Regions from separate parts of the Enterococcus sp. AZ109 genome, predicted to be linked through region 1. Evidence: a T-box and tRNA genes for the amino acid it is inferred to sense, from the RefSeq annotation. Region 1 holds a T-box; the other holds one or more tRNA genes.
The links. A T-box is a leader RNA that pairs with one kind of tRNA and senses whether it is charged. The one in region 1 lies ahead of leuS (leucine--tRNA ligase), so its partner is inferred to be a tRNA-Leu.
Positions count from the first base shown of each region.

Region 1 (4,594 bases):
CGATCACTTGATCGCCTGGCTGGATGATTTCTTTTAAAAGTGTGTGGCTATAATGTAAGGCTGTTTGCAGCATGGTTCTTCTCCTGTCTAACGTCAAATTTCCCTTGGTAGGAATCCCGACGCAGCATTTCCTGATCGATGGCGTTCAGGACTTCCCATTTTTTGAGACTCCACATGGGTCCGACTAAGGCATCCCAAGGAGCATCACCGGTTAGACGATGGATAATAATTTCCGGCGGGATCATTTCCAGCTGATCGCAAATCACGTTGACATAATCCTCAAGAGTCATTAGCTGTAGCCGACCTTCGGCATAATCTCTTAGCATTTTGGTATTGCGCATCAGATGAAGCAGGTGTAACTTAATCCCTTGAATGTCGGAATCTAAAATGGTTCGACGCACGTTTTCCCGCATCATCTCCAGCGACTCGCCAGGCAGGCCGTTGATTAAATGCGTACAGACGTTGATGCTGTGTTTCCGCAGGCGAGCAACAGCATCGGTATAAGTATCGTAATCATGAGCCCGATTAATAGCATTGCTGGTTTCTTCGTAGGTGGTTTGCAAACCTAGCTCAACCCACAAGTACATCCGCTGGTTAAGTTCGGCAAGATAATCGACGACATCGGGGGGCAGACAATCAGGTCTTGTTCCTACAGATAGTCCGACGACTCCCGGTAAATTGACCACTTGCTCAAAACGTTCGCGAATCACTTCCACGGGTGCATGGGTATTAGTGAAGTTTTGAAAATAGACAATGTATTGGTCAACATTGGGCCATTTGAGATGCATCATGTCGATTTCTTTTTGAAATTGCTGAGGCAACGGATCATTTGGGGCCACCATCATATCGCCAGAACCAGAGACACTGCAAAAAGTACAGCCACCATGAGCTGCCGTACCATCACGATTCGGACAATCAAAGCCGCCGTCTACGGGAACTTTGAAAATTTTTCCACCGAATTCTTGACGTAAGGCATAATTCCATGAATGATAGCGTTTGGTAGGGTCATCAGTATACGCAAACATCACTATTTCCTCCCAATCATTTTCATGTCATAAACAAATTTTTGGTGGCGGTAGTAAGGATAGGTGAACAACAGCCAGCTGATACCTAACAAAAAACCGCCGAGAACGTCTGTCGGAAAATGGACCCCCACGTAAATTCGGCTTAGGCCGATACCGAAAATCAGCAAGCCCAATAAAACTTGGATCACATATTGGATCGTTTTATTGCTGATAATCACACCAGCGGCAAAAATCAAGGTTCCGTATAGGATCATACTTGTAACCGAGTGACCGCTGGGGAAACTGTAGCTGTGTTCGGTCACCATATGTGTCAATATCGTTGGCCGTTCCCGTTGAAAGAATAATTTCAGTAATTGATTGACGACGCCGCTGATAATCACTAAGTTGGCCGCCAGCCAGACAGCGGTGGGTTTTTCTTTGTTGAACCAAAACAGGCCTAAGAAAACTACAGCTAAAATGACGATCGTCAAGGGATCGGCAAATTTGGTAATCCATAGGAAAAAATTGTCCATTGATGGTGCTAAGCGATGGACTGTGTTGATGATGGCTGTATCAAAGCCTTGCAAGGTCGTTGGATAAAAGCGCACAATGTAACAAAGTGCGGCAAACAGCAGCAAAGTGAAGCTGCCGGCTAAATGGTAATAGGGTTTATTTTTCATAAGATTTCCTTTCTATACTAAACGCCATTAATTATACCACGGGGGACAAATGGCTCAATTGATTTTTCCGATTCTTAAAAAGGAATTAAATTGAATTTATCTAGGGAATCTGCTAAGATGAAACTACTTGAATACTGATACGTTGACAAGGAGTAGTAGGAGCTTGGGCATTTTTAGAGAGTACACGGTTGCTGGGAGTGTATATGTCGAACTTTGAACTTACCTTTGAGTATGATCGCAGCGATCCGGTGAGAACCGTTATCTCTTTGAGGTCTGGCCTGTGCCGGATAAAGATAGGTGGTACCACGTTTTTAACGTCCTATAGAAGCACGTCTTCTATAGGATTTTTTTGATTAATTTATATTAGGAGGAACGACAGTGAGTTACAGTCATAAAGAGATTGAAAAGAAATGGCAAAAATATTGGGCCAAGCATAATGTGTTTAATACCCATGATGATCCAGAGAGTCCTAATTTTTATGCCTTAGATATGTTCCCGTATCCGTCTGGGCAAGGGCTTCACGTAGGACATCCGGAAGGTTATACGGCAACTGATATTATTTCCCGCACGAAACGGGCGCAAGGCTTCAACGTGCTGCACCCAATGGGTTGGGATGCCTTTGGTTTGCCAGCGGAGCAATATGCTCTGGATACCGGGAATGATCCGGCGGAATTTACCAAGAAAAATATCGAAACCTTCAAGCGTCAAATTAATTCCCTAGGCTTCAGCTATGACTGGAATCGGGAAATCAACACCACTGATCCAGAATACTACAAATGGACTCAATGGATTTTTGAGCAATTGTATGAAAAAGACTTGGCTTATGAAGCAGAAGTACCAGTGAACTGGGTACCGGAATTAGGCACGGTCATTTCTAATGAAGAAGTCATTGACGGCAAAAGTGAACGGGGCGGCTATGATGTGGTCCGCAAGCCAATGCGTCAATGGATGTTGAAAATCACCGCTTATGCGGACCGTTTGCTGGATGATCTGGATTTAGTTGATTGGCCAGAAAACATTAAAGAAATGCAGCGCAACTGGATCGGTCGTTCGATTGGGGCCAATGTGACCTTTAAAGTGGCGGGTTCTGAGGAAGAATTCACCGTCTTCACTACACGTCCCGATACGTTGTTTGGGGCAACCTATGCGGTATTGGCACCGGAATTAGCTTTGGTGGACCAAATTACCACGGCTGCACAAAAAGCTGCAGTAGATGCTTATAAAGAAGAAGCAGCGAAAAAATCGGAATTGAACCGGACCGATCTTGCCAAAGAAAAAACCGGGGTCTTTACGGGTGCTTTTGCGATTAACCCAGTCAATGGCAAAGAAATTCCCATTTGGATTGCTGACTATGTGTTGTCTTCTTATGGAACGGGCGCCATTATGGCGGTACCAGCCCACGATGAACGAGATTACGAATTTGCGAAAACATTTGGCCTGGAAATTGTGCCGGTTTTAGCTGGCGGCAATATCGAAGAAGAAGCCTACACTGGCGACGGCGAACATATCAATTCTGACTTCTTGAATGGCTTGGACAAACAAGAAGCGATCGACAAAATGGTGGTGTGGCTGGAAGAAAACGGCTGCGGCAAAAAGGAAACCAGCTATCGTCTAAGAGACTGGTTGTTCTCTCGTCAACGTTATTGGGGCGAACCAATTCCGGTGATTCACTGGGAAGATGGCACCACTGGCTTAGTACCAGATTATGAATTGCCATTGATCTTGCCGAAAACCGACAACATCCAACCAAGTGGTACTGGTGAGTCTCCTTTGGCGAACATCGAAGAGTGGGTAAATGTCGTTGATCCTGTAACCGGGATGAAAGGTCGTCGGGAAACCAACACCATGCCACAATGGGCAGGCAGCTCATGGTATTTCTTGCGTTTTATCGACCCACACAACAAAGAAACGTTGGCTGATTTTGAAAAATTGGAAAACTGGATGCCGGTAGATCTCTACATTGGCGGGGCAGAGCATGCGGTCTTGCACTTGTTGTATGCTCGTTTCTGGCATAAATTCTTGTACGATATCGGTGTGGTGCCAACCAAGGAACCATTCCAAAAATTATACAACCAAGGCATGATTCTTGGACAAAGCTTCCGTGATGAACGTGGCGCATTAGTACCTACCAACTTAGTTGAAAAGCGCGATGGTGGCTGGTTCAACGTGGAAACTGGCGAAGAACTGGAAGAATCACCAGCGAAAATGAGTAAATCACTGAAAAATGTCGTGAATCCAGATGACGTAATTCAAAAATTCGGCGCCGATACCTTGCGGGTATACGAAATGTTTATGGGACCATTGGATGCTGCGATTCCTTGGAGCGAAAACGGCTTAGAAGGCAGCCGCAAATTCTTGGATCGTGTATGGCGTTTACTTGTGGACGATCAAGGGAAAATGCGGGATCATATTACCAAAATCAATGATGGCAGCCTAACGAAGGTTTATCATCAAACCGTTAAAAAAGTGACGGAGGATATTGAGAACCTGCATTTCAATACCGCAATTTCACAATTGATGGTTTTTGTTAATGAAGCTTATAAAGTGGATGCTCTAACTTATGAATATATGGAAGGCTTCGTTCAGCTGCTGGCACCATTTGCACCGCATATTGGGGAAGAGTTATGGCAGATTCTAGGACACGATGAAACAATCAGTTATGTCCCTTGGCCAACTCATGATGAAGAAGCTTTGGTGGAAAATGAAATCGAAGTGATTCTGCAGGTGAATGGTAAGGTTCGTGCCAAGGTAACCGTAGCGGTTGATCTAGCGAAAGAAGAGCTGGAAAAAATTGCGATGGCAGATGAAAACATTGTCCGCAACATCGAAGGGAAAACGATCCGTAAAGTGATTGTAGTACCGAATAAATTAGTTAATATTGTAGCTAACTAAAAAAACAAAAAGATGAAG
Region 1 covers NZ_JBIOSF010000001.1:2,335,228-2,339,821, forward strand. Annotated here, with positions in the region: gene IGI42_RS11285 (class I SAM-dependent methyltransferase) at 1-73, opposite strand, end outside; gene IGI42_RS11290 (TIGR01212 family radical SAM protein) at 48-1,025, opposite strand; gene IGI42_RS11295 (phosphatase PAP2 family protein) at 1,028-1,684, opposite strand; T-box leader at 1,818-2,009, shown strand; gene leuS (leucine--tRNA ligase) at 2,063-4,576, shown strand.

Region 2 (4,594 bases), 300 kb from region 1:
TACCTTGTTTTTATTGGATTGGGTAGTGAGCTTTTAGATAGTCACCCAACACACTGCGAATAAACTCTGGAAATAAGAACTCATACTCACCAGCAATTTCGATCGTCGGAAAGAAAGGTAAGAACATATAATGGTCTACCGTAGCCAACGTGTACTTAGCTGTTGGGTCCACGGGTTCACCTAACCAGCAAACTTTCCGATTCACGCGATCATAAGACAATCCTTCATAAACTAGATGGCCAAAAACTTTCCCCCGAAAGCCCATCCCGATTACTGGAAAGTTGATCAAGAAATGACGGTTCTTCTCCATTTCTAAAATCAAACGAATCAACTCATTTCCCAGTAATGTCACCTTGATTAAATGCATCGGATGAGGCAAGGAGGTATGCAGTTGATCTTGGTTAACAATCCCGGCAGGAATATCTTCTAAAAATAGCCCAGAATTCAAAATAGCTACATCTGTGCCTGCTTTCTCTTTGACTGCATGCAGTGCATATTCAATCATCGGATGTTCAGCATGTATATCAGCACTCATACTAAACGGCATGTCGGCAACGGTCTTTTCTGCTAATAAACGATGCCCTTCGGTTAAGTAGTCGTCAATTTCTACTTGATCCTCAGGTAGTTCTAGCATTTTCTCCGTCGCATAGGTATGAGCAGATGTACGAACAATCTGATGATCGTCGTCTACATAGATATGCACTTCCCCTACATAATAGCCGTATTTTCCCGCAGCTGCGATTTGAACTCCTGCAACAACTTCACCCCGTTCAAATAAGTGATGGGTGTGAGAACCTAAAATAATATCGATCTCTGGATGAGCCCGAGCTATATGACGATCGGCACTGATTCCTAAATGACTCATTAGAACCAATACGTCCACCTGCGGACGCAAACGAGCGATTAAATCAGGTATAATATCCTCCACTTGTCGGATATCCCAGCCATTGGGATTGTAGGTCAATGGAAAAGGTGCAGTAAAAGCCATTAAGCCGACTTTGGTGCCATTTTTAGTGGTAATAATTTTAGAAGCCTGTGACCACTCCGGTGTCTGTAACGTTTGCTTGTCAAATAAATTATCTAGCAGCACGTCAAAGTTTGCCTGATCATATAAATGGTTCAGGTCGTCTTTAGAGTTTCCAACACCTTCATTGTTACCGATTGTTGCCGCATCGTAATGAATTTGATTCATTAGATGCACATTTGCTTGTCCGTTAGTTGCTTCAGTTAAGGGATGCCAGCGATCGACAAAATCTCCGAGATCCACGGTGATTACCTCTTGACCCGGCTGTTGATCTTCTTGCTGACGAGTATGTAAAAAACGGCGGATCTTAGGCCAATTTTCCAAATGGGAATGCAGATCGTTGGTATGTAAAAGAATAATTTTTTCCATATTTTCGCTTCTCTCTGACCGGTTTTTGTTGGTTCTATAGTACCATAATCCTAGTATATTTAATGGATTGGAGGCATTAATCAACATGAAATTTGATACTTCTTTAGGTCCGCTGTGGTTAGATGCAAACGAACACGCATTGACTACTGTTTCTTACACGGAACTCTCTGAATCGCCAACAGCCAACTCCGCTATCTTGAAGCAAGCAAAAGACGAAATCCTAGCCTTCTTGGCTGGTGATTTAACAAACTTTACGGTTCCCTATGAATTTACTTACGGAACCTCTTTTCAACGGGAAGTTTGGCAGACCCTAGTTGAGATTCCCTATGGTGAAACCTGTTGCTATCAAGAAGTGGCTGCCAAAATTGGACGTTCGCAAGCTGTGCGGGCAATCGGTCAAGCCAATCGACGCAATCCCTTGCCGATCATCATTCCTTGCCACCGTGTGATTGGAAAAAGCGGGAAATTGACAGGCTACACAGGATCAAGTTCTGAAGGATTAGCCATTAAGCAGCAGCTTTTAACCATTGAACAGAGATAGAAAAAAGCTCCGAATCTCACAAAAAGATTCAGAGCTTTTTTATGCGGCCGAGAAGACTCGAACTTCCACGGTATTGCTACCACTAGCGCCTGAAGCTAGCGCGTCTGCCAATTCCGCCACGACCGCATGAATCTAGAGTAAAACAAAGAGCGAAATTTTGCAATGATTTTTTCCTTACCAGTACCGATAAAACTGCTTATTCATTGATATATTCATCTTGCGAAAACTCTGTATCCTCATAGTCACCTTCGTCTTTGCCATAAAAACGATTGTAACGTTGTTTGAATTTTCGGAATAAAAAGACGCCAAAGGCTTTAATGATGGCATAAATCGGCACACCGAAAACCAGTCCGAATAGACCGAACAAATTACCCATCACTAATAAAACAAGTACGATCGTTACTGGGTGAACCCGCAATTGTTCACCTAATACTTTTGGTTCAATTACATTGCCATTTAACACTTGTTCCACAATCCAGACAACGATCAATGCCAACAGCATTTGGAAAGATTCCAGTAAGGCGATAACGGCGCACGGAACAAAAGCAATAAATGGTCCAATATAAGGGACAAATGACGTGATTGTTACCAAGACTGCTAGCGGCATCGCATACGGCATGCCGATAATTAGAAAACCGACAAAGACAATCGCGCCATTGGCTAGTGCAACGATAAATTGCCCTTTCAAATAATTTCCCACTTGAATATCCAAAATTCCTCCTAGCTCATTGGCATCCTCACGAAATTTCGGCGGCATCAACTTTAAGAAATAGTGTTTGAACTTTCTTACATCTTTTAATAGGAAGAAAGCAATGATTGGCGCCGTCAGCATAATCACAAAAAAACCGCTGATAGTAGAAAAGATGTTTCCTACAAAATACTGAATATCCCCAAATGATTCCGACAAGGTGACAATTACCTGCGCTACAACATCTTCTAAAGAACCAAAAATATCTTGAACCGGTTCTTCAAACATTGTGCCAGCTACAAAATTTTGGACAGTTGCTTCAAAGTTAGCTAGGTGTTGCGGAAAATCATTGATTAAGCTAGCCGTTTGACTGTAGAGCTTGGGTACCGCCCAGACACCAAAGGTTGCGATTAGTAAGATTAGTATCAAACCAATGCCGATAATCGTATAAATGCGTTTTATGCCTTTTTTCTCAAAGTAACTCACGATCGGTTCCAATAAGTAATAAAAAATTAGTGCCAACAAAACGGGGGCAAAAATCGTCCCTAAAATAATACCTAGTGGTTCAAAGATAAAGCGTACCAAATAAAAAATAAAAATCAGAGCTCCTAACAACACCCCAGCAATTAAAGTGAAAATTAGGTTGCGGCCGCCGATAAATTCAATCCAGCGGGTATTTTTTGTCGAAGGTCGTTCCATTTCATCAAATCCTTTTTCTTTTATTGTAACGAAACAATGACCATCCCACAAAAAAAAGGCCTGTAACTAGGCCTTAACTGCTGGAGCTTTCATCGGCTTTTACCCGATCGATGGCAATCACTAACGAAATGATCAGATGCTCATAAGTCTCATCCAAAACGGCGACTTCATACGTATCGCCCCAAGAAACCCAGCGTTTATTAATATCGGCAATTCTTCGTCCATTTTTTTCAACCATAAAATCCATATCCCACCAATTGCCTTCGACACTCACGCCCTCAGCCTCGATGGAGTAACGTGCTTTCAAGAAGGTTAACTGCTTGGATATCTCAATCATCTCTTGGCCGTCAATTTCTACAAAGAACTTTGGCAACAAACTAATCGTCTTTTTGGTAATTTTGCTGATCACTTGTCCTTGCTCATCTTCAACCCGGAAGGTTTTCGGCAGTTGCATAAAACTGCCTTCGACAGAATATCGAGGGTTTTCATATTCATCCGTTACGGTGAATTTTTCACCAATGCTGAATACTTTTTGTTTGATGTACAGCTTTCTCATTTGCCGCCTCCTGTCCGAGAATTATCACTCATATCACCAGTATTGATTACTGGTTGGGTCCCTTTATCGGTAATAATAGAAACTAGTAAATTATTAATTAATTGGACTTTACGGTCATCAGTAAATTGGATATCTTGTCCATCCTCAATTTGTTCCAAGGCCATCTGAGTCATCGTGACTGCGCCTTCGACGATTGTTTGACGGGCTGAAAGGATCGCACGGGCTTGTTGCCTTTGCAACATGGCATTGGCAATTTCGGTTGCGTAAGCTAAATGGTTCAAGCGTGTCTCGATAACCTCTACCCCGGCAATGGCTAAGCGCTCTTGTAGTTCTTTTGCCATTTCTTCAGAAACTTTGGTCGTATTGCCTCGCAACGTTAAATCGTCCTCGTTAAAGGTATCGTAAGGATACTGAGAAGCAATGTGTCGTACAGCAGTCTCACTTTGAATCTCCACGAAGTCCAAGTAATAGTCCACATCAAATAGTGCTCGTGCTGTGTCCACAACTTTGTAAACGACCACAGCCGAAATTTCAATCGGATTTCCATCCGAATCATTCACCTTCAACAACGAACTGTTAAAGTTGCGGACCTTCATGGATATTTTGATTTTTTGGGTCAGTGGCATCGTAACAAACAAGCCGTTTTCTTTAATTGTACCCACGTATTTCCCGAAAAATAGAACTGCTTTGGCTTGATTGGGACTAACAATCGTTAAT
Region 2 covers NZ_JBIOSF010000001.1:2,630,280-2,634,873, reverse strand. Annotated here, with positions in the region: gene IGI42_RS12875 (bifunctional metallophosphatase/5'-nucleotidase) at 11-1,393, opposite strand; gene IGI42_RS12870 (methylated-DNA--[protein]-cysteine S-methyltransferase) at 1,479-1,934, shown strand; tRNA gene IGI42_RS12865 (tRNA-Leu) at 1,977-2,060, opposite strand; gene IGI42_RS12860 (AI-2E family transporter) at 2,131-3,321, opposite strand; gene IGI42_RS12855 (LURP-one-related/scramblase family protein) at 3,395-3,877, opposite strand; gene IGI42_RS12850 (SPFH domain-containing protein) at 3,874-4,594, opposite strand, start outside.
Region 2: it has a tRNA-Leu gene. The T-box ahead of leuS (leucine--tRNA ligase) is inferred to sense a tRNA for this amino acid. The anticodon was not compared.